3 regions of the Bradyrhizobium sp. AUGA SZCCT0431 genome follow, and region 3 is predicted to be linked to each of the others. Evidence: predicted binding sites of a transcription regulator. Region 3 holds the regulator's gene; each other region holds the start of a gene.
What was found. Region 3 encodes LexA, which represses DNA repair genes until DNA is damaged. Its sites were predicted from a motif close to TGTTCNNNNTGTGTTCNG; they were not measured.
Positions count from the first base shown of each region.

Region 1: a site for LexA is predicted at 5,814-5,831, ahead of JQ567_RS34530 (ImuA family protein). Genes of this name have one in related genera too.
Region 2: a site for LexA is predicted at 2,482-2,499, ahead of recA (recombinase RecA). Genes of this name have one in related genera too.

Region 1 is NZ_JAFCLR010000056.1:5,373-13,018, forward strand. It holds gene JQ567_RS34520 (error-prone DNA polymerase) at 1-3,341, opposite strand, end outside; gene JQ567_RS34525 (Y-family DNA polymerase) at 3,353-5,062, opposite strand; gene JQ567_RS34530 (ImuA family protein) at 4,953-5,747, opposite strand; gene JQ567_RS34535 (putative DNA modification/repair radical SAM protein) at 5,913-7,160, shown strand; gene JQ567_RS34540 (UdgX family uracil-DNA binding protein) at 7,265-7,646, shown strand, end outside.
Region 2 is NZ_JAFCLR010000047.1:5,064-12,709, reverse strand. It holds gene JQ567_RS32170 (hypothetical protein) at 1-136, opposite strand, end outside; gene JQ567_RS32165 (hypothetical protein) at 212-1,180, opposite strand; gene recA (recombinase RecA) at 1,294-2,382, opposite strand; gene JQ567_RS32155 (DUF3622 domain-containing protein) at 3,068-3,286, shown strand; gene JQ567_RS32150 (hypothetical protein) at 3,642-3,815, shown strand; gene JQ567_RS32145 (hypothetical protein) at 4,737-5,156, opposite strand; gene JQ567_RS32140 (hypothetical protein) at 5,472-5,651, shown strand; gene JQ567_RS32135 (hypothetical protein) at 5,900-6,073, shown strand; gene JQ567_RS32130 (PilZ domain-containing protein) at 6,345-6,584, shown strand; gene JQ567_RS32125 (hypothetical protein) at 7,427-7,606, shown strand.
Region 3 is NZ_JAFCLR010000002.1:159,558-167,203, forward strand. It holds gene JQ567_RS02505 (YadA-like family protein) at 1-515, opposite strand, end outside; gene glp (gephyrin-like molybdotransferase Glp) at 811-2,022, shown strand; gene lexA (transcriptional repressor LexA) at 2,263-2,970, shown strand; gene JQ567_RS02520 (hypothetical protein) at 3,244-3,483, shown strand; gene JQ567_RS02525 (hypothetical protein) at 3,623-4,039, shown strand; gene JQ567_RS02530 (ComEC/Rec2 family competence protein) at 4,082-6,394, opposite strand; gene JQ567_RS02535 (SPW repeat protein) at 6,598-6,960, opposite strand; gene JQ567_RS02540 (hypothetical protein) at 7,214-7,396, shown strand; gene glnA (type I glutamate--ammonia ligase) at 7,512-7,646, shown strand, end outside.

The sequences.
Region 1 (7,646 bases), on a different contig from region 3:
AGCGGCTCGATCAGCGCAGGGCCCGCCGGCACCGGATGCTTGCGGCTGAGTGCATCGTTGGCGAGACCGATCAGATCGTGCGAGCGGTCGAACAGCCGCTGCGCGACCAGATGCGTCACCTGTTCCGGACTGCTCTGGATGTAGCCCTCGACCAGGATCAGGCGCGCGCCCATCACTTCCTTGCGGTACTTTTCCATCACCGCCGGCCACACCACGATGTTGGCAATCCCGGTTTCATCCTCCAGCGTCATGAAGACGACGCCCTTGGCGCTGCCCGGACGCTGCCGCACCAGCACCACGCCGGCGCAGCGGACATGACGCCGGTCGTTGCGATGCGCGATATGTTCGCAAGGCACGATGCGCTCCTTTGAAAACTTCGCGCGCAAAAACTCCATCGGATGGCCCTTCAGCGACAGCCGGATGGTTTGATAGTCGGCAACCACCTGCTCCGGCAGCGGCATGTCAGGCAGCGGTTTGGCGTTTTCGTCGGGCTGCTCGCGCGCCACCGCTATCTCGAACAGCGGCAGCGGCACGTCGTCCGGCAGCCGGCGCACCGCCCACAGCGCGGCGCGGCGATCGAGCCCGAGCGAACGGAACGCATCGGCATCCGCCAGCAGGATCAGCGCGCGCTTGGGCAGCGCGGTGTCGCGGGCGAATTCCTCCAGCGAGGTGAAGGGACGGCGCGTTCGGGCGGCGATGATGCGGTCGGCCCAGTCTTCTCCGCTCCCTCCACCGTCATTCCGGGGCGCGCGAAGCGTGAACCCGGAATCTCGAGATTCCGGGTTCGTCGCTTCCGCGACGCCCCGGAACGACAGCAAACTCCTTTTTAACCCTTCCTCATCCGGATCGGCCCATTTGAAACCATCGATCTGCCGGAACCCGAGCCGGACGGCGCAATATTTTCCTTCGCCCTCTTCCAGCGTGTTCTGCGCAAAGCTGTGTGACACGTCGATCCCGCGCACCTCGACGCCGTTCTTGCGGGCGTCGCCGACGATCTGCGCAGGCGCATAAAAGCCCATCGGCTGCGAGTTCAAGAGCCCGCAGCAGAACGCGTCGGGATGGTAATGCTTGAGCCATGACGAGACATAGACGAGCTGCGCAAAACTCGCGGCATGGCTTTCCGGAAAACCGTAAGAGCCAAAACCCTTGATCTGGTTGAAGCAATTATTGGCGAACTCGGGATCGTAGCCGCGGCGGATCATGTTGCCGACCATCTTGGCTTCGAACTTGCCGATGGTTCCGAGATTGCGGAACGTTGCCATGGCGCGGCGCAATCCATTGGCTTCCTCGGAGGTAAATTCCGCCGCCTCGATCGCGATACGCATCGCCTGTTCCTGGAACAAGGGAACGCCCAATGTTTTATGCAGGACGTTGCGCAGCTCATCCTTGTTGCCGCCCTTCGGATAGGGATATTCGATATCCTCAAGCCGCATTTTGCGGCGCTTGAGATAGGGATGCACCATATCGCCCTGGATCGGGCCGGGCCGCACGATCGCAACTTCGATGACGAGGTCGTAGAAGGTCCGCGGCTTTAAACGCGGCAGCATGTTCATCTGGGCGCGGCTTTCGACCTGGAACACGCCGAGCGATTCACCCCTCTGCAGCATTTGATAAACTTCGTCGTCGTCCTCAGACTTGATATCGGCCAGCTCGTATCGCTCACCCTTGTGATCGGCGATGAGATCAAAGCATTTGCGGATGCAGGTCAGCATGCCCAGCGCCAGCACGTCGACCTTCATCATGTGCAAGGCGTCGACGTCGTCCTTGTCCCATTCGATGAAGGTGCGGTCGTCCATCGCGGCGTTGCCGATCGGCACGTAAGTATCGAGCCGATCCTGCGTCAGCACATAGCCGCCGACATGCTGCGACAAATGCCGGGGGAATTCGATCAGTTCGGTCGCAAGCGCCACCGCAAGCTCGATCATCGTATTCGCAGGGTCGAGCCCGGCCTGCCGGACCTGCATCTCGTTGAGGCCCTTGCCCCAGCTGCCCCACACCGTATCGGCCAGCGCCGCGGTGACGTCCTCCGTCAGCCCCAGCGCCTTGCCGACGTCGCGGATCGCGCTGCGCGGCCGGTAATGGATGACGGTGGCAATGATCGCGGCGCGGTGGCGGCCGTAGCGCCGGTAGACATATTGCATCACCTCTTCGCGCCGCGAGTGCTCGAAGTCGACGTCGATGTCGGGCGGCTCCAGCCGTTCCTTGGAAATGAACCGCTCGAACAACAGATCGACCTTGGTCGGATCGACCGAGGTGATGCCGAGCACATAGCAGACCGCCGAATTCGCCGCCGATCCCCTGCCCTGGCAAAGGATGTTCTGGCTGCGCGCATAATGGACGATATCGTGCACGGTGAGAAAATAATGCGCGTAGTTGAGCTCGGCGATCAGCGCCAGTTCCTTGCGCAAGGTAGCGCGGAGCGTGTCATCGATCTCTCCACCGAAATAGCTGATAACGCCCTGCCATGTCAGATCTTCCAGATGCTGCTGCGCGGTCTTGCCCGGCGGTACCGGTTCGTCCGGATATTGATATTTGAGCTGGTCGAGCGAGAAGGTGATACGGCCGGCAAAGCGCATGGTCTCGGCGATCGCGTCCGGCAGATCGCGAAACAACCGCACCATTTCGTGCGGCGGCTTGAGATAGCGTTCCGCATTGGCCTCGAGCCGCTTGCCGACGGCCTCGATCGTCGTCTTTTCGCGGATGCAAGTCAGTACGTCCTGCAGCGGGCGGCGGGCGGCATCGTGGTACAGCACCTCGTTGGTCGCCAGCAGCGGCACCTTGGCCGTCAGCGATATCAGATGCAGCCGCGCCAGCCGGCGGCGGTCGTCGCCACGGTATAGGAGGCTCGCGGCCAGCCACACGCCATCGGCGCGGCTCGCCTTCAGGCGGTCCAGGATTTTCAAGGCGCCGGCCGAGTCGAAACGATGCGACAGCGTCAGCACCAAGAGCTGGCCTTCGGAAAATTCCAGGAGGTCATCCAGTTTCAGATGACACTCGCCCTTGGCGATCCGCTCAGTATCGCCGCCACGTTTGCCGCGGGTAAGCAACTGGCACAGCCGGCCATAGGCGGCACGGTCGCGCGGATAAACAAAAATATCCGGCGTGCCGTCCATGAAGACGAGGCGCGAACCGATCAGGAGCTTTGGCTTGCGCAGAAGTTCCGGATTTTCGAGCTCCTTGTAAGCGCGCACCACGCCGGCCAGCGTGTTGTGATCGGCGATCCCGATCACGGGAATACCAAGCCGGCTCGCCTCCTGCACATAGGCGCGCGGATCAGAGCCGCCGCGCAGGAAGGAGAAGTTCGTGGTGATGCCGATTTCGGCATAGGCAGGCGCTGGCACACCGGGGCTGTTCATGCGAACAGCCCGTGCACGAACCATTTGGGCAGAACGGGTTCGCCCTCCTCGTCGCTTCTGAGTTCGCCCTCATAAAGCCCGTCGCGGTAGATCCAGAAGCGCAATCCCTCCGCGTCCTCGATCCGGAAATAATCCCGCGTCAGCGCCTCGCCATTCTGCTTCCACCATTCCATCGCGATACGTTCGGGACCTTCCACCCGTACCACCGCATGGGTGACGCGCCGCCAGGTGAATTGATGCGGCGGCCCGTCGGGAACGGATGCAAACGGCACGTTGATGGGCTCAGGTCTTTCGAACAGCCGCAGCGGCCGCAGCGGCGGCTCGCTCTCGATTCGATCAGGCCAGGCGGCTTGCGTCGCGGCCGCCAGATGATGCTGCGCGGATACCGCCAGCACCGCGCGTTCCGGGATATGGGTGTCCTGCGGCAGATGCACGACGACGCGCTTTCCCCCGATCCGCGCCGCGATGCGATCGATCAGGGCGGCCAGTTCGTCATTGTCATGGACATTGGCGTCGAGGTCGCGCTGCTGCTGCACCACGATTTCGGTGCGGCTGGCGGACAGACGGATCAGGTCAAAGCCGAAGCCGGGATCGAGCGGATCGTTCAAGGCATCGAGCCGCTCGCGAAACAGCCGGTCGATCACCTCAGGCCTGGTCACGGGACGGCCGGTATCGACCGTGATCGTGCGCACTGCGCCATCGGTGCGGAAGAAACTCGCCTCCAGCCGCCGCGCGCCCTTGCCTTGCTTGTCCATCGCGGTGACCAGCATGCCTGCGAGCGCCGACAGATTAATCGCGATCACAGTGTCTGTCGCGACAGGTTCGGGAAAGCGTTTTTCGACGATGTAATCCGGCAGCGGTTTTCGTGGGCTGATCGGCGCATCGCCCTGCCCCAGCGCGTGTTCGAGCAAAGTCGTGAAGCCGGCGCCAAATCGCGCCGCGATCTCGTGGCGCCCGCGCGCGGCGACATCGCCAATGGTTTTTAGGCCGGCGCGGCGAAGACCGCTGGTGATCGCACTATCGGCGCCGAGCGCCGAGACCGGCAGCGGGCCGACGGCGTCAGCCTCCTCGCCATCGGCAATGATTTTCCCTGACGCATGGCGCGTCATCGTACGTGCGCAGATCGAGGTGCCGGCGATATCAGCGCTGACGACAAAGCCTCTGCGGGTCAGCGCGCCGCACAGGGTCTGCAGCAGCGCGCGTTCGCCGCCGAACAGATGGGCGCAGCCGGTGATGTCGAGATACAGCCCGTGCGGGGGATCGAGCGCCACCAGCGGCGTGAAGCGATCGCACCAGTCGGCGATATCGCCAAGCGTCTTGGCGTCCGCGACCGGATCGGCATCGAACACCGTCAATTCCGGACAGATCGCGCGGGCATTGGCGAGCGGCAGGCCGATCTCGAGGCCGGAGCGCGCCGCGAGATCATCGAGCGCATAGATCTGCAGCGCGTTGTTTTGCTTGGCGACGACGACGGTGGGGGTTGCCTCTCCCGCTCGCGGGGACACACGAACAGTGTGACTCGCGGAGACACCCCCACCCCGACCCTCCCCCGCAAGCGGGAGAGGGGGCGCAGCATCCGCGTGGTGAAAATTATTTTCAACTCGCGCGACGCTGCCCTGCGTAAGCTGCCGCTTGATGCGGTCGATGGGCAGGCGTGGCAGCCACAGGCTGAGGATTCGCCGCCGGTTCGCTGAAAAGGCACTCATCACATTTCCATTCCATGATCCACCGCCCAACCGGGCCATGACGGTTACGAACGAGCTCGGCGTCGAACACCGGCGCGCCCCACGCATGCCAGGGAGCTGAGGGCGGCGAATGCGCCGCGCGCACGATCCACCTTGTCTCCGCGGTCGAGGGCTGCGGCGTCGCCGCGAGCCGCAACAGCAATGCGGTGACGCCGGAAGCCTGCGCTGCCAAAGTCAGTTTGCGGCTGGCGACGAGATCGAGCTGGCGCGGCTCGCCCCAGACTTCCAGCACCACGGCGCCCAGCGCATCGCAGGCCAGCGCGTCGGCGGCGGTCCGCAACGCGGCGTCGGCATCGGCGGCGCGCACGGTTACCAGCAGCCGCGGATCAAGACCGAGTTCGGCGAGCCCGCTCATCGACAGCGCGCCGGATTCGATTTCCGAAAAATCCTGCCGCACCCAGACCAGCGGCCGGCGCGATGTCACCCGTCCCGCAAGGCCCGCGATGAATCCCGTCGCCGCCGCACCCTGATGTCCTTCGGCAAAGACTTCATGCACCGCGGCGCGGGCAAGGCCGCCGCACAGCGTCGCATCGGCCTCGGCATGGCCGAGCGCCACTTTGTGAAGCGCGTGCGTATCCGCGCCCGCCTCGATGCGCTCGATGCGGCCGCGCAAACTTGCAAGCGTGTTTAGGCGTGCGCCGGTCATTGCGCCGCTCCCTCAAAGAAATCGTGGCCATCGCTGGTTTTGAAATGAACCCGCTGCTGGCTCATTTGTTCATGATATGTTCTAATATAAAGCTAACAGGCCCGGCAGAGTCAATCGGGATTACTACTCAGACGATTCATGAGCAGAATCAAAGGGATTCAAGTGATGGACGTGCAACGCAAGCTGGAAATCCTGGCCGATGCCGCCAAATACGACGCCTCCTGCGCCTCCAGCGGCACCGAGAAGCGGGATTCCAGCGACGGCAAGGGCCTCGGCTCGACCGTATCAGGCATGGGCATCTGCCATTCCTACGCGCCGGACGGCCGCTGCATCTCGCTGCTCAAAGTCCTGCTCACCAATGCCTGCAATTATGATTGCCTTTATTGCGTCAACCGCACCTCCAGCAATGTGCCGCGGGCGCGCTTCACCGTCGACGAGGTGGTGAAGCTGACGATCGACTTCTATCGCCGCAATTACATCGAAGGCCTGTTTCTCTCCTCCGGCATCATTCGCAGCGCCGACTACACCATGGAGCAAGTGGTGTCGGTCGCGCGAAAACTGCGCGAGGAGCATCACTTCCGCGGCTACATCCATCTGAAAACCATTCCGGAAGCCGATGATGCGCTGATCACCGAGGCCGGCAGATATGCCGACCGGCTCAGCATCAACATCGAGGTGCCCGAGGAAGCCAGCCTTGCCAAACTCGCGCCGGAAAAAGACGTGCGCGCGATCCGCCGCACCATGGGCCGGTTGCGGCTCAAGCTCGATGACGCGCAAGACAACAATAATAACAACAACAAGACCGTAACAAAGGCAAAGCCGCCGCGCTTCGCACCGGCGGGCCAGAGCACGCAGATGATCATCGGCGCGGATGCGGCCGACGACAAAACCATTCTCCATACCAGCGCCAATCTCTATGGCTCCTACAAACTCAAACGCGTCTATTATTCCGCCTTCAGCCCGATCCCGGATGCCAGCCGCGCGTTGCCGCTGTCGGCTCCTCCGCTGGTCCGCGAGCACCGGCTCTATCAGGCCGACTGGCTGATGCGGTTTTATGGCTTCGACGTCGGCGAGATCGTCGATGAAAGCGCCGGCATGCTGTCGCTCGATATTGATCCCAAACTCGCCTGGGCATTGCGGCACCGCGACCGCTTTCCGCTCGATGTGAACCGGGCCAGCCGCGAGGACCTGCGCGTGCCCGGCTTCGGCCGCAAGGCCGTCGATCGCATCATCGCCACGCGCCGCGTGACATCGATCCGTGCGGCCGACCTCGCCCGGCTGCACATCCCGAGGAACAAGGCGCTGCCGTTCATCGTTCTCAGCGATCACCGCCCCTCCCCGCATCTGCTCGACGGAGCGCGTTTGGCGGAACGATTCAGGCCGAAGGCGACGCAATTGGGGTTTGGGTTTTGAGTAACGGCGTCATTGCGAGCGAAGCGAAGCAATCCATTTCTCCACTTGTTGAGACATGGATTGCTTCGTCGCTTTGCTCCTCGCAATGACGAAAGGAGCGTTCAATGCACCACATCACCCTCGACAGCGAAACCGATTTTGACGGCTGGCGCAAAGCGGCACGGACGCTGGTGCTGAATGATGTAAGCCCGGCCGACGTGACATGGCGTGTGCAAGGCGACGCGCCTGAATTGTTTGAATCGACCACCCCACTGCCCGACCCGCCAAATGCGACTTTCAACGTCCCGGCCAAATTCGTCGAGCTGGCGAAGGCCGCGATCCTGCATCGCAATAGCGAACGCTTTGCCATCCTCTATCGCCTGCTGTGGCGGTTGCGCGGCAACCACGACCTGCTTGTCGTCGCGACTGATCCGGATGTGGCACGCGTTAGCACGATGGCGAAGGCCGTGCACCGCGACGAGCACAAGATGCACGCCTTTGTGCGCT
Region 2 (7,646 bases), on a different contig from region 3:
CAGCATATGCCGCGAGTTCGTCCGCAGAGGGCAACTTCCCATCTACAAGGCGAAACAAGAATGTGGCAGGCGCTTCGGTCCGCCCCGAACGTTCGAAATTCCAGCCATGCTCGCCGGCAAGGATTAGTGGCTTCATGGACCTCACCAATTCTAAGCATCAGAATAAAGCAACTCAGTATATTTGAACTCTTCTCATCAGCGGCGAGGCAATTCACGGCGCGATCAACGCGCGATGCGGATCCCATCGCCACAGATTGTCATTGGTCAATTCCGTCCCGCCCCACCAGCGATTGATCGGATTGTACCGGCTGAAATCTTCAGCCTGCGCCGAGACGGCCTCGCCGAGCGGGGTCAGCGACAGTTTGCTCTGCCTGTATCGCGCGAGGCGCGCAGCAGCATCGTGCATCTCATCCGTGAAAGGCCCCTCCTCAAGGCCGGCTACGGCAGGTGCCGGACCGCGAGCCAAGCCGTCCAGCAGCGCGCCGACCTCCCAATAGCCGAACACTCGCCGCGTGTTGCGTTTCTGATGACCCGGAAAGACGTCGAACGGAGTTGCGTCACCGGCAGCGACCAGTTCCAGCATCCGCATTTCGGTCGCGCCCAGGCCGGTTGCAGGCATGGGTAGTTCTTCGAGTAATTCCATCACGGTCTGCCGAAGCTGCGGCAAAGCGCTTAGATCCTTATCGAGCAAATCAGCCCAATGCCGTGGCGTAGGCTGACGATAAGCCTGCCAAGCCATATTGGCCGCCTCGGTATGCTCAATTTGGATTTTAATGCCGGGCGGCTTCCATTCCGAAATCGTTTCCGGTCGCTGCTGCGCAATGTCGACGTCCGCCTGATACAAGCTCAGCTTCGAGACGATATTCTTGCGCGAATTCAGGCAATCGAGGATCTGAACGAGCATGAGTTGTGCGTTCGGCTCCGGATCGAACCACAATTCGACAGCCTCGCAGCGCTCGCAGAGATCGAGCAGCCCCACCTCTTTTGCATGAAACTTTCCAAGCCGATGCTGGGGGAAATGGTCCAGTGAGCCCGGCCCTATCATGGCTTCCAGCTTCGCGTCGGATGGCAATTCGCCCCAGACGAACCGGAAGCCAAATGGAATTACGATATCGCCGACCCCGGCGCGCAGGAGGCACCCGGCGCCTGAGTCGCGCGATGTCAAAACCAACCGCGTCATCTTCGTCACCCGTATACGCAAAACAAAACGGGCACTGAAAACGTCGGCAACTCAACGTCCTCAGCACCCGCTATGTCGAAACCCGGGTCAGACGACCCGAGGTTCGGAAAATCCTATTCGTCTGCCGGCTCTTCGCCGTCGGCGTCGCGCTCGGGCGGACCGGCGAGAATCTGTTCGGCGATCAGGCCGGAGTTCTGACGGATCGCGGCCTCGATCTTTGCGGTCATGTCGGGGTTGGCCTTGAGGAACGCCTTCGAGTTCTCACGCCCCTGCCCCAGTCGCTGGCTGTCATAGGAGAACCAGGCGCCGGATTTCTCGACGATGCCGGCCTTGACGCCGAGGTCGAGGATTTCGCCCATCTTGGAGACGCCTTCGCCATACATGATGTCGAATTCGACCTGCTTGAACGGCGGCGCCAGCTTGTTCTTCACGACTTTCACGCGGGTCTGGTTGCCGACCACTTCATCGCGCTCCTTGATCGCGCCGATGCGGCGGATGTCGAGGCGGACGGAGGCGTAAAATTTCAGCGCGTTGCCGCCGGTGGTGGTTTCCGGCGAGCCGTACATCACACCGATCTTCATGCGGATCTGGTTGATGAAGATCACCATGGTGTTGGATTTGTTGATCGAGGCGGTGAGCTTGCGCAGCGCCTGGCTCATCAGCCGCGCCTGCAGGCCGGGCAGCGCATCGCCCATCTCGCCTTCGAGTTCGGCCTTCGGCACCAAGGCGGCGACCGAATCGACAACCAGCACATCGACCGCGCCCGAGCGCACCAGCGTGTCGCAGATTTCCAGCGCCTGCTCGCCGGTGTCGGGCTGCGAGATCAGGAGCTCGTCGATGTTGACGCCGAGCTTGCGGGCATAGACCGGGTCGAGCGCATGTTCGGCGTCGATGAAGGCGCAGATGCCGCCCTTCTTCTGGGCTTCGGCCACCGTGTGCAGCGCCAGCGTAGTTTTGCCTGATGATTCCGGCCCGTAAATTTCGACCACGCGGCCTTTCGGCAGGCCGCCGACGCCAAGCGCGATGTCCAGCCCGAGCGAGCCCGACGAAATCGTCTCGATATCCATCGAGCGATCGTTCTTGCCCAGTTTCATCACAGAACCCTTGCCGAACTGGCGCTCGATCTGGGAGAGCGCGGCGGACAGGGCCTTGGTCTTATCCATGGAGGATCCTTCGACGATACGCAGGGCAGTGGCGGACATGGGTGCTCCTTATGGCGGGGATTCGCTAGCGGGACAAACGGACGACGAGGATCTCAGGGGATTCGATTGACGGTGAGAACTTGTACCACCTTTGTTCTATGTTCGCAATATGTTCTTTTAGAGAGAGCGGTGCTGGCCCCTTTCGATCCCCATCTAAGTTAATGGTCCCTTTTGATTTTTAGGGTGGCCCTTTTTGGCCTCGCCAGCGCCGCGCTCTTGCCGCGCTCTGTACCCCGTAAAAGTATGGTCTGTTCATGCGCACTTTGGAGTACCCAATTCCGTATAGGCCGACTGGCTGTACGTAGTTCTCCGACCGTGAACATTGTTCCAGCAATCGGGAAAATGGCAGTCGCCTAGTTTGGTGATGGGTCCGTTTGATTGTGGCAGGGTTCCGGGCTGGAAAACGGGCCGCGTCGGGCGCATATTTGGGGCATGGAAACAACAGTTGTCCAGTGCCGGTGCGGCGCTGAATATAAGCGCGTCGAACCAATGTCCTTAATGCCGCATAGCGGCCACGTATCCTGTGAAGTCTGCGGGGCAGTATTAGAGTCTTGGGCTGAAGACACTCACGTTGCCACATTCGAACTGGTCAAGCGTCCAGATGGAAAGCCCGTATGACTAACCACCCCTAGTTTGCCTAAACTTCGGTCTGCTGCGGTGCGGCGGCCGGGTCTAGCATGACGGCATGCCGATCAACCCCAACGACTATTACGCGACCACTTCCCGAACGGGTGAGCAGCCGGAACGATGGAAGTGGGAAATACACCGCAAGAGCCAACCACTGGGCATTAAAATGACCGTAGATGGTTTCCAGTCCGACTCGGCTGCCCAGTTTTCAGGGAAGAAGGCGCTGGCGGATTTTCTGTCCGATCTCGCAAAGGAAGACAAACGGCCGCTGAAGTAAGGCCGCCTCAGTTGGCGGCCTCTTTCATTGCTCACCAGCTTCGCGGGGCCAGCACCGAGAGAGCGATACTGGCCTGTTTCCGGCCTCAGTGGCCGGTTTTGAAAATCGCATTGGCCTGGTTTGATTTAACGAAGATGAACAACCTAGGTTGTTCATCTATATGAACAACCGCCTCAAAGGGGTCGCACTTCTGCGGCGACCTGTACGCCGTAAGACTTCGGTATGTTCATGCACCCTTTTGGGGTACCTCATTGGGAGTGTCCTAATTTCATCAGCCCGTAATTTTACGGTCACGAACCTTTCCCGGCTCCCGGCGGTTCGATAGGATGGGCGCGGGGTGAGATGGGTGGCGTGTATGATGACAAGGCACACTCAATTGGCAGTAACACCACGCGACCGCTTTCTTGAAGCGGCGCGAGAAGAACTCGCGGCCTTCGAGGAACGCGAGCGAGAGTTTTCCAAGAAGGAAAAGAAAGAGCGGGCGGCGGAGTTGCAATTGCCCGTTGAGAGACCCGGACTTCACAGCTAGGCGGGGGCCTGGATCGCGAGACGTAGAGAGGCCGCCTCAGTTGGCGGCCTCTTTCGTCGCCGGCCAGTACCGAGAGAGCGGTACTGGCCCCCTTCCATCCAACTCTAAGCTAATGATCCCTTTTGATTTTGAGGTGGCCCCTTTTTGGCCCTCACCAGCGCCGCGATGTTGCCGCGCTCTGTTCATCCCCCTAAATGGGTAGGCCAGAACCGGCCGGTTCCGCCCCCTGGCGGGCCTAAGTTAAAATGCGCAGTGGCCTTTTTGGATTGTTCACTTCGGAACCGACGCCCGGGATCGGAATTTTATAGGATCGGACATGCAAACCCTACGGTTAGGACCCGTAAGCAACGAGGTTGTATCATGCAGCGTCGCCGATCCGTTCCCCACACATTTGAAGATCGAATTGCAGCTGAGAAGACCCGGTTGGAAGCACAGGTAACCAAGCTCAAACCTGGTCCTCAGAAGGAAGTGCTGCTCAGGAAGATCAGGCAACTAGAGACGGCCTCTCACATAAACGAGTGGCTCGCCTCTCCTGGACTTCAACCACCGGAACCAGCCTAGAAAAAGTACGGCCGCCTCAATTGGCGGCCTCTTTTCCTTTGCAGGAACGCTTTCGTGACGACTGTCACAGTCGCCCCGACAGCCGCCCGGCATACTCGCTCCAGATCGACGGCGCACAAGGGCGCCACAGCGCGGAGCGGGACCATGAACAACCAGAATGGAATTCGCGAACCGATGCGGAGCAACTGACCCACGATGCACTTGAATCGGTCTCAGGCGGTAAAGTCATTTCGAAGGGCGTCATCAATTCAAGTGCAATCAGCCTTCCGAAGCCCAGATACCCGCCCGCCGCGTAAACGAGGCCGCCCGAGTCGGCACTGCCCGTAGTTCTCCGACCGTGAACAAGGTTCCGAGGCCGCATCAGTTGGCGGCGCCTTCTTCGTCATCGTCCTCCAAGACTTCCTTTGTTTTTGGCCTCGAGCAACTTTGATCGGTTTGCCGATCTCTATCGGTCCATCTTCCCTCGACCAATAACCGCACATTGATCTCGCGACCGACTTTGTTGCGCATCCAACCCGCAGCCAGCGTATTGCTATCCTGATCGTTGTCTCTCTCACCAGCAAAGGGCGCGCTGCCACCATCATTCGTGAAACTGGTTATCGAAGCACTGGCGCCTGCCGTGCCCTCGAAGCTGTCTTGGCGCGCCCAAAGAAACGGCCCCAGCCTCGGGGAAGAGGCACTGGGGCCGCTTATGCTGCCGGGGCAACTGGGGACTGGCAGCGCCTTCACAACTCCGCCCATTGCCACTTGTTCCCGAAATTCTGCGTCCCTTTTCAGCAACCTTGTCCTGTCCCGGACGTATACTCCAAGCTGGGCATTGCAATTTCCAGCTCTGGTGCAGCGCCGCCAAGCATTATTCAGCTTGGCGGCGTTGTGCTTTTGAGTGGCCTACTTTGCCTTCTCGGGTGTTCTATTTCGGCCAGTATCCGACTCGGCGTCATCGGCGGGACCCATTCTACTTTGCATGGGGTTGTTTTCGCGATTTTGCGTCTGAGCCGTCGTGTGACGGTCATCACAGCGGTGCGTTGCGGGTCAGCCTATCCCTGACATCCAGGGTGGCGGGAATGGTCCTGCCCACGCAAACAGGAGACGGACATGACCGAACTCAACAACGAAATCTGCGAAATGTCGTTTGAACAACTCGAACAGGTCAGCGGCGGCGCCATCCTCGACCGGATCGTCGACGCGTACCTGGCGGCTTTGGGCGCCCGCTTGCTGGACGCCGTGCACCAGCCGCTGGTATCGCCGCAGAAGATGACCCTGCACATGCGATAAGGCCGGTCCGTCAAACCGGAATTGAGAGGCCGCCCCGCTTGGCGGCCTCTTTTGTTTGAGGGACGCCGCCAGCGTCATCCAAGAATGCCTGACGTCCGATTTCGCCAGTTGCGAGAAGCTATGCTGACCGCGTATCCGCTCAACGCAAATTTGCGGCGACGATAGTGTGCCAGCCATCACAGCCAACGGGAACATGCGAGCGCACCCTTGCAACGTGATTGTCGTAATCCCCAACAAAGGAGAGACGCATGATTGAGATTGGCCAGAAGCCTATCGATGAACTGAACGTCGGCGAACTGACCATCGACGAACTGGACGCCGTGAACGGCGGCGGCCGTTTGAGCGATCTTTATCACCATGTCGTAGCCGTCATTCGCTTCCATACCGGTACCATCAGGAACATCGCGACAACCCTGCCGTAACCAACGCTTTGAAGAGGCCGCCTTTCGTTGGCGGCCTCTTGGGCGACCTGAAAAAATGCGTTCAAGGACGGGATCCGCAAAGGCTCCGGCGAGCGAACCGTAATGCGGCGCCAGGCCGTCGTTGCAAGGCGGCCCTCCCCCGTAGTTCTCCGGACAAGAACAAAGTTCCCAACCGGATGGTCGCCAGTTTTTCGCCTTGTGTTCGCGCCTTACCCCCGCGCGAACTCCGGCCACCATCCATTTGCCGGTGAATCAGTGCTATAATGGGGCTATGGACGAGACTCGGATCGCACCGCGGCGTCGCACGTTGAAGGCCGGAACCATCGAGTTCGGCGGCGGCGGGATCGATTGCACCGTTCGGAATCTCTCGGCCTCCGGCGCAGCGCTCGAGGTCGTGACCGCGCTGTTCATCCCGGACCGCTTCACATTGTTCGTGCCATCAGAACAATTGAAGCGGCCGTGCCATATCGTCTGGCGCAAAGAGAAGCGCATCGGCGTCACGTTCGATTAAGCCGCCGCGCCGGGCGCGTCGCCAGAGCAAAACGACCCCGCCGCATGGGGCCATACGGACGGGGTCGCCGACAGCGGGGGAATAATCTGGAGGACCACCCCACAGTCAGACAGATACGGCGGCAGCGATCGCTTCGTTTCAGCATCGGATTTTTTTAACAGGAGACGTTGAACCTTTTGCAGGGCCGCCAAGACATATTGCTGCCTGGGACATTGCATCACTCGGGGTATAAGCCTGCGCCGCCAAGCGACCATATTCCGCTTGCGCGGCGCGGTGCGTTTTGGAGAGGTCAGGAAGGTCAAAGACTGCCTCTGCGGGCATTCCAGCTCGCTGCCGGCAAGCAGCAAGCCGCGGCTCGTGGGAGCGCCGGCAAGGCGGCTTGGCCACCCCAACTGCCGAACGCGGGATTGCCACCTCGCATAGCGATCACGGCCTGTCACAGGCGCGCTTTATCGTTAGGCGACCGCAAAATACGCCATCGGACAAATGGAAACTTTACCCGCCCAACTCAGTTAATCCAGTTGGCGTATGGGGAGATTCCCTATGAATCACAAAGGCATAGAATATACGCTGACAAGATCGGAAACCCCGGGGATCTGGAACTGGCAATTCCGGATCGGTGACCTCGTCAGGTCGGGAAGAACGGAAGCGAGACTGCTCCTGCTCGCGATGCGCCGCGTTCAGCTGAAGATTGACCGCGAACTCAGGCACACCGGGCGCGGAGCGACCTCGCAGTTCGGTGCCCCGCACCCACCCATTCCCTCAACGGGCTTCAAATAATATTTACAATCTAAAGTGACAGTCTCGGCTTGAATGCGGCTTGGGTCGGACAGGGCTGCTTCATGATCTACAAGGGCGTCGAATACACCGTGACTGCGGTTGCTCCGGGTATCTGGAAATGGCAATTCCGGATTGACGACAGGGTCGTCACCGGCAAAACCGAAGCCAAACTCTATCTGCTCGCGGTGAGACGGGTACAGCTGCGGATCAACCGCGAGCGGAAAAAAAACGCATCTGGCTAGTTCGCCGTTCCCTGCATTGCCAGCACCATCTCGATGACCA
Region 3 (7,646 bases):
CCGCCGTTACCGGTGGCCGTTGCCAAATTGCCAATCGCACGGCTGTTCTGACCGGTTGCAGTTGCAAAGTTGCCGGTGGCATTGGCGTTCTGACCGGTTACGGTAGCCCCGCCGCCGTTCGCGACGCTGTCCTGCCCGGTCGCCGTCGCGTGATCGCCGGTGGCGTTGCTGTTCGAACCCGTCGCGGTCGCAGCGATGCCGTTCGCGGTCGCGCCGTTCCCGTACGCGGTCGCGAAGATTCCGTTCGCGTTGGCACCGAAGCCGATGGCCGTGGCGGCGGCGCCGGTCGGAACGGCGGCCGTGCAGTCTCCCGCCAGCCCTGTCGCGGTGGAGTAGCATTGCGCGAACGCCGGGGAGACGCCGAGCACAGTCATCATCCCGGCTGCCGCCGCGAGGCTGCGCATGGTCCCGCCGCAGAGCATGCTGCTCGCCAGCAGGCTCGCCCGGCGGTCGGATGGAAAAAACACACCGCGCGGGGATACCGAAACCGTTGCCGTCGCTATCGCCGCCGTCATCGTCCGCTCCGCATTCGCGCGAAACCGGCTCGTGCAAGCCAGCCCGTGGCTGACCAAAACTTTGCCTGCCCACACCCCAATCCGAGGGAACCCTAACCGAATCGCAGACGTGAACAAATCGCTGGCGCGGTCCACGGCGGTATCCGCCTGATGTCATGAGCGATTGCGGAACGATGTTGCCGTTCAGCAACAAGATGGCGCGCTTTTGCCTCCGCCACCGCTCTCCGTTATGAAAGCGCCCACGATCGCTCCCCAGGCCGAATCCAGATTGGATCGCGATCGAGGAGAAACTGCCGTGGCCCTGATGCCGGTTGTTGATGCGCTGGCCGCGATCCTTGCGGGCGCCGATCCCTTGCCCGAGGAAATGGTCGCACTCGACACCGCCTGGCATCGCGTGCTCGCGCGCGACCTTGCCGCACTCCGCACGCAACCGCCGCAGGCAATGTCGGCGATGGACGGCTATGCGGTGCGATCGGCAGACGCCGCCGATCTCTCCGCGCGGCTGAAGGTGATCGGCGAGGTCGCGGCGGGCCGCCCGTTCGAACGCAAGGTGGCCCCGGGCGAAGCGGTCAGGATTTTCACCGGCGGGGTGATCCCTGATGGCGCCGACGCCGTCATCATCCAGGAAGACACGGCCGCCAGCGGCGACTACATCACGATCACGGAAACCGCCAAACCGGGACGGCATATCCGCGCCGCCGGCGCCGATTTCCGCGAGGGCGATGTGCTGCTCACCAGGGGAAGCCGCCTCACCGAACGCGATCTGTCGCTCGCCGCCGGCATGAACTATCCGGAACTCGCCGTGCATCGCCGCCCCAAAGTGGCGGTGCTCGCCACCGGCGACGAGCTCGTGATGCCGGGCTCGATCCCGGGCCCCGGTCAGATCGTCTACTCCAACGGCTACGCGCTGCGCGCGCTGGCGCGGGCCGAGGGCGCCGAGACCGTCGATTTCGGCATCGCCGCCGACACGGTCGAGGCGACCACGGAGGGCATCCGCTGCGCCCGCGCATCGGGCGCCGACATCCTGATTACGATGGGCGGAGCCTCGGTCGGCGACCACGACCTCGTCAAGCGCTCGCTGGAGGCCGAGGGCGTCGCCATGGCGTTCTGGCGCATCGCGATGCGGCCGGGCAAGCCGATGATGCACGGGCGCCTCGGGGCGATGCGGGTGATCGGCCTGCCCGGCAATCCGGTCTCGTCCTATGTCTGCGGCTTCCTGTTTCTGGTGCCGCTGATTCGCGCGCTGTCGGGCCGAAAAACCATCCATCACGTGCGTGAGACCGCCCTGCTCGGCCGCGATCTTCCCGCCAACGACCAGCGCGAAGACTATTTGCGCGCACGGCTCGAGCCGCGCGAAGACGGTGCGTTGATCGCGGTGCCGGTGAGCCACCAGGATTCGTCGCTGCTTGGAAATCTCGCTGCGGCACGGGCGCTTTTGATACGTCCGCCGTTTGCGCCGGCGCTGCCGAAAGGCGCGCCATGCGAGTTCCTGCGCCTGCCGGAATGACGCATGGCGACGGCCTGTTCGGGCGAAGTCGGCGCGCGTTCACCTGAAATTAAGTGGTTGCGGAACATGTATCGAACATATAGTGTCCGTTCATGATTTGTTTCGAGATCTGGTGTCTACAAACGGGAGTTTTGGACTTCCGAATTTGAGACCGCACTCGCAACTGAGAACCGCGAAACTGAAGAACCGCGAAACTGAACGACCACGAATTACGACGCGCCAACCGGGGGATTGCTCGAGATGCTTACGCGCAAACAGTATGAACTTCTGCGTTTCATCAACGAACGGCTCAAGGAAGCCGGCGTGCCGCCCTCCTTCGACGAAATGAAGGATGCGCTCGACCTCCGCTCCAAGTCCGGCATCCACCGCCTCATCACCGCCCTGGAAGAGCGCGGGTTCATCCGCCGCCTGCCCAACCGCGCCCGCGCCATCGAAGTCATCAAGCTGCCCGAACTTGCGGGAGCCGGTAACGGCAACGGCCGCCGCGGCTTCACCCCCAGCGTCATCGAAGGCACGCTCGGCAAGGTCCGCGCCGCCAGCGCGCCCGCCGAGGACGACGGCAACCGTCCGGTCGCCGTTCCCGTGATGGGCCGGATCGCCGCCGGTACGCCGATCGAGGCGCTGCAGACCCGCAGCCACACCATCAGCGTACCGCCTGACATGCTCGGCTCCGGCGAACATTACGCGCTCGAAGTACGCGGCGATTCCATGGTGGACGCCGGCATTCTCGACGGCGACATGGCGCTGATCCAGCGCAACGAGACCGCCGACACCGGCGATATCGTCGTGGCGCTGATCGACGAGGAGGAAGCCACCCTGAAACGCTTCCGCCGCCGCGGCGCTTCGATCGCGCTGGAGCCCGCCAACACTTCCTATGAAGTCCGCATCCTGCCGCCGAACCGGGTCCGGATTCAGGGCAAGCTGATCGGGCTGTACCGGAAGTACTGAGGGCGGCCCGCTTCCGCGGGCGTCAGTGGCGTCACTCCTTATCCGAAGTCGTCATGCCGGCCATGCCGCCTTCGCGTGGATGGCCGGGCATAGGCGAGCGGAAGCGACGCCGTCCCTCGGACGGCTGTACCCGGCCCTGACGGAGAACGATGGGGCCACGCGTCCCACAATTGCCCAGAATGCGGCAAAAACTGTGCGTGCGAGGATGGTGGTTTGACGCGTTTTCTTCGACTCGAAGACGCAAAAACCGGGGGGCGAGACGTGGTCAGCAATATGATCACCAAGATCACCTGGCAGAGGGCGGGACTCGTGACCGAGCCGGGCCGCTACATGCTCCGGTTCGGCTGGCTGACGGTGACGGCGGAAGATCTTGCGATCTGGCAGCAATATCCGGAAGCTGCGTTCACGCTGGTCGCGCTGCCCGGGATTGCCGACGACGGAAGGGAGCAATTCCATCTCGGCGCCTTCGAACTGCCGCTGCCGCCGATGCCCGAAGATCCGCAGCCGCCGTAGCGCGTTTGTGATCGGGCACGCCGGCCTTTCGGTCGCACAAATGTCCAGAACAGGAATAGACTTTGCTCAAGTCCACTCTGATAGAGGCCAGCGCCTCGAGGGAGGCACGGGTCTCTATCTCTTACGAGGGAGCGATCCGATGTGTGACTATAGTTTGCACGCGATGGCGACGCGTCCCGCTGAGGTCGGCGAGACACTGATATCGACCACCTTCCGCGGCACCTCGACCCGCGGCTTTGCCAGCGAACGCGACCCCGCAGTCGCGGTCTGCATGCTGCCCGGGACCGAACTGGCCTTCGCGCAAGACGTCAAATACGACAATCGCTGGATCTGGACGCGGACGATCGGTTTCCGCGTCGGCAAGTTCAACACCATTGATCCGCACATCAGGGAACGTCACCACGACGCGATCGAATTTCCCGATGGGAGCCATGTGCTGGTGACGCAGCTTTGCGAGGGTCAGCGCGTCACGGTGCTGCAATTGCCGGTGGTGCATCCGATTCCCGAGCGCACAACAACGAAGGCGGACACGGCGACACCGCTTTCCACCGGTTGAATTCCGCGCCGCCGGTCGCGACCCGCCGGGGAACGTGAATCCTTATTCCTCGGCCTGCAGATCCGCTTCCGACGGGGTCGCATCGACAGCACGCGGCGCGTTGCGGCGTGGCGCGAGGATGGTTGTCTCCGCGTCACCCTCGCCCGCGGTCGCTGGCGACCATGGGCGATCGACGCCCCGCGGCTTGACGGCATCGATGGTAAATCCGCTGCCGCTTCGCCGCAGCACCATGGCGCCCTGCCGCCGCAGACGCTCCGCATCGATCACAGAAGCGCCGCACGCCGCAGGCGCCTGCCTTGCGGTCACCACCAGCGCCGCGCGCTCACAATCATCCGCCAGCGCTTCCGGCCGCAGCGCCAATGCCACGAACCCGCCACCGGCGCCTTGCGTCACGCAGCCGCTCTCGTCGCATGAGACGCCCTCGGTGAGCGAGGCATCGGCAGGCTTTCGCGCGTCGGCATCCGCCGCCAGCCATTCTTTGACGAGGAAGCCATCCCTCGCAGCCCCCGTCGAAGTCCCCTTGGCCGCGCGCATCAAATGCAGTTTGCCGTCCTGGCCGCGGACACCGACATTGCGCCCGTCGGCGGAGATCAGGATGTCCGGCTGCGGCACCCTCGCCGCCCACACTGCCGCCACCAGCACCACGGCCGCGCCGGCATAGCGCAGCGGCGTTCGCAACAGGCCGAGCAGGATGATGCCGATACTCGCCGCAATCAACGGGCCGATGCCGAACGCCGGCACACGACCGACCGCGCCCGGCAAGGCCGCGACCCATTGCGTGACAACAATCATCCAGTCGATGCCGACGCCCATGATGGCCCAGAACACGCCGTCAAAACCAAAGGGCATCGCAACCAGGCCGAGCAGGCCCGCCGGCATCACCAGCGCCGAGACCACCGGCATCGCGGCCAGATTGGCGAGCACGCCGTAGGGCGTCACCCGGTGGAAATGAAACGCCGCGTAAGGCGTGGTGGCGAGGCCCGCCACCAATGAGGCCAGCAGCAGCATCGAGATCTCGCGGCCGCCCCACAGCGCCACCTGCGCGGTCGCGGAATGATCCGGCTGCGCGAACAGGCGCGGCATGCCGAGCTGCACCAGCGCCACCAGCCCGAGGGTCGCCGCAAACGACATCTGGAAGCTCGGATGCACCAGCGCCTCCGGTGCAATGGTCAAGACAATGAGCGCCGCAACCGCGAGCGTTCGAAACGTGATGGCGCGGCGGTCTACCATGACCGCGATCAGCACCACCGCCGTCATGAAGAACGAACGCTGGGTCGCGACTTCAGCTCCCGACAGCAACAGATAAAATGCCGACGCGGCCAGCGCCGCCACCGCCGACCATTTCTTGATCGCAAAACCAACCGTGAGCGTTGGGAACAGCGCCAGCAGCGCCCGTACCGCAAAAAACACGACGCCCGCGACCACCGCCATGTGATAGCCGGAGATTGACAGCACGTGGCCGAGGCCGGAGATGAACATCGCCTCGTTGACGGGCTCGGAGATAGCGTCGCGCCGGCCGGTCAGAAGCGCGGTCGCGATCGCGCGCTTGTCGCCTTCCAGCGTGGTCCGGATCCGCGCATCGATCGCGTCCCGCATGCCTTGCATGAACGCCGAATAGCGCAGCTTCCAGCCGCCTCCATCAGGCGCTTCCGCGGTCTTGATCGCGCCCATCACGAAGCCGGAGGCGCCGATGCCGGAGAAGAACATGTCGCGGCCGAAATCGTAACTGCCCGGCCGCAACGGTGTCAGCGGCGGCAACAGCCGCGCTTTCAATTCGACAAAGCTGCCGACCGCGGGCGCGGTACCCTTCTTGACCGAAAGCCGCACGCGCTCGAGTTTGGTCGATCCGCGCGCGCTCTCCATGGTCACGACGCGCAGCACAAAACGGTCGGTGCGCTCGCGGATGTCGCGGGTCTCGACGAATCCGGTCAGCGCCACCGAGAACATCGGCCGCGCCAGCACGCCATGCGCGATCCGCGCCGTCTTCCAGGTCGCAATCGCAAAGCCGGCGGCGACGGCAGCGATCATCACAGCGACCGGAAACATTTTGTGCCGCCGCAGCAAGAACGCCGCCGCGCACAGCGCGATGGCGGTGACGGCCGCGACCGACAGCACCGGCTCATGATCGGCGGCAAAATAGAAGGCGATGCCGGTGCCGAACGCGACTGGCACCCAGGGCAGCAGGCGGCCTGCGCCGGCTTCCGCGCGCGCCCATGTGCGCAAAGTCTCGATGAACGGCGGCAGGGCGCTGATGCTGATCGGCGCATAGCCGCCCGCCGGCGCCACCGCCTGGCGCGGCGGCCAGGTTCCGGCGTAGCCCCGTCTGCCGCCCGGCGTGCTGCCCTGCTCCGCCATCCCACGCCTTGGAGTATCCCTGTTTTCACAAAGCTACTGGAAGTGGCTATCCGCGGGATAGTGGAACAGATGCGGAATGCGGAGGAAAGAATGTCCGCCGTTGTCGGGCCGAGCCCTTGCCAATGTGATGTCGCCGAGCCAATTCCTCTCCTCCCGACCGCAAGTCGATAACGGTCGGGCCAAAGGCTCGGCAACCACCCTTCTCAGCTGGCTGGATGATGCCAGCGATCGTGCCACCAGGTGCTGAAATCGCGATCGGTCGTTAGTTCCCAGGCTGCAAGCACAATCACCAATATGCCTGAGACCACGCTGCTTGCCGTGGCCGGTACCGACCCGTAGCCGACCGTCCAAGGTACTGCCACCAGAGCCAGACCGATGAGGATCTCTCCCCATTCCTCCAGATAGGAGGGAATGATGAATCCCTCTACGGCAAACAGAATGACGCACAAGCCAAGGGCGATGGTTATCGCGACTTCTGCCCCGGCAAAGCCCAGGGCGAACGGCGACACGACCAGCCACACGCCCAACAACAGGCTGCCGGCGTCCTGCCAATGTTGAATGCGCATGATACTCACCTCCTCTCCTCCATGAATATGGTGGGGCCGCGCAAAAAAACGCGTTCCTCAACCTGCGTTGTGTTGCCGCTGCTGCTGCCCCGGCGCCGTCGTCCAACCCTGGCCGCCCATCACCCGAAAGACGTTCTTGCAAGTGCGCCGCAGCAGGATGCACACTGGGTGCGCTTGACCAGGTGTCAACGTCTACGGCTCTCAGTTCGACTGGAATTCACGGTTGCGCTCAGAACGAGAGGAGCATGACGCCATGCGAGAAATCGAAATCCACGACTATGCGCGGCAGTTACTGGAAGCACATGGTGCCAAGGCCATTGCGGAAGCCGCCCAGAACGCCATCGAACTCGAGGCAAAAGGCGAGGTCGAACTGGCCAGAACCTGGCGGCATATCGAAGATGCGATGAAGATCATGCGCGGGCCCCACCAGAGCTGAGGCTACCGGCGCCGCAACACAGAACGTGGGCCTGGACCCGTCGCAAGCCCGCTTCGCCGCGGCTGAACGGCAGCGCGATGTCCAAGATGCGGCTCTCCATAACAGGAGTGAAGCCATGTTTCCGAAGTGTGCGACAGCCGAAGATCTCGTGAAGGCGATCAAAGACGAGAAGGTGCAGATGATCGATCTGCGCTTCACCGACTTGCCTGGGGTGTGGCAGCATTTTTCCGTCCCGCCGGGTGCAGCGAGT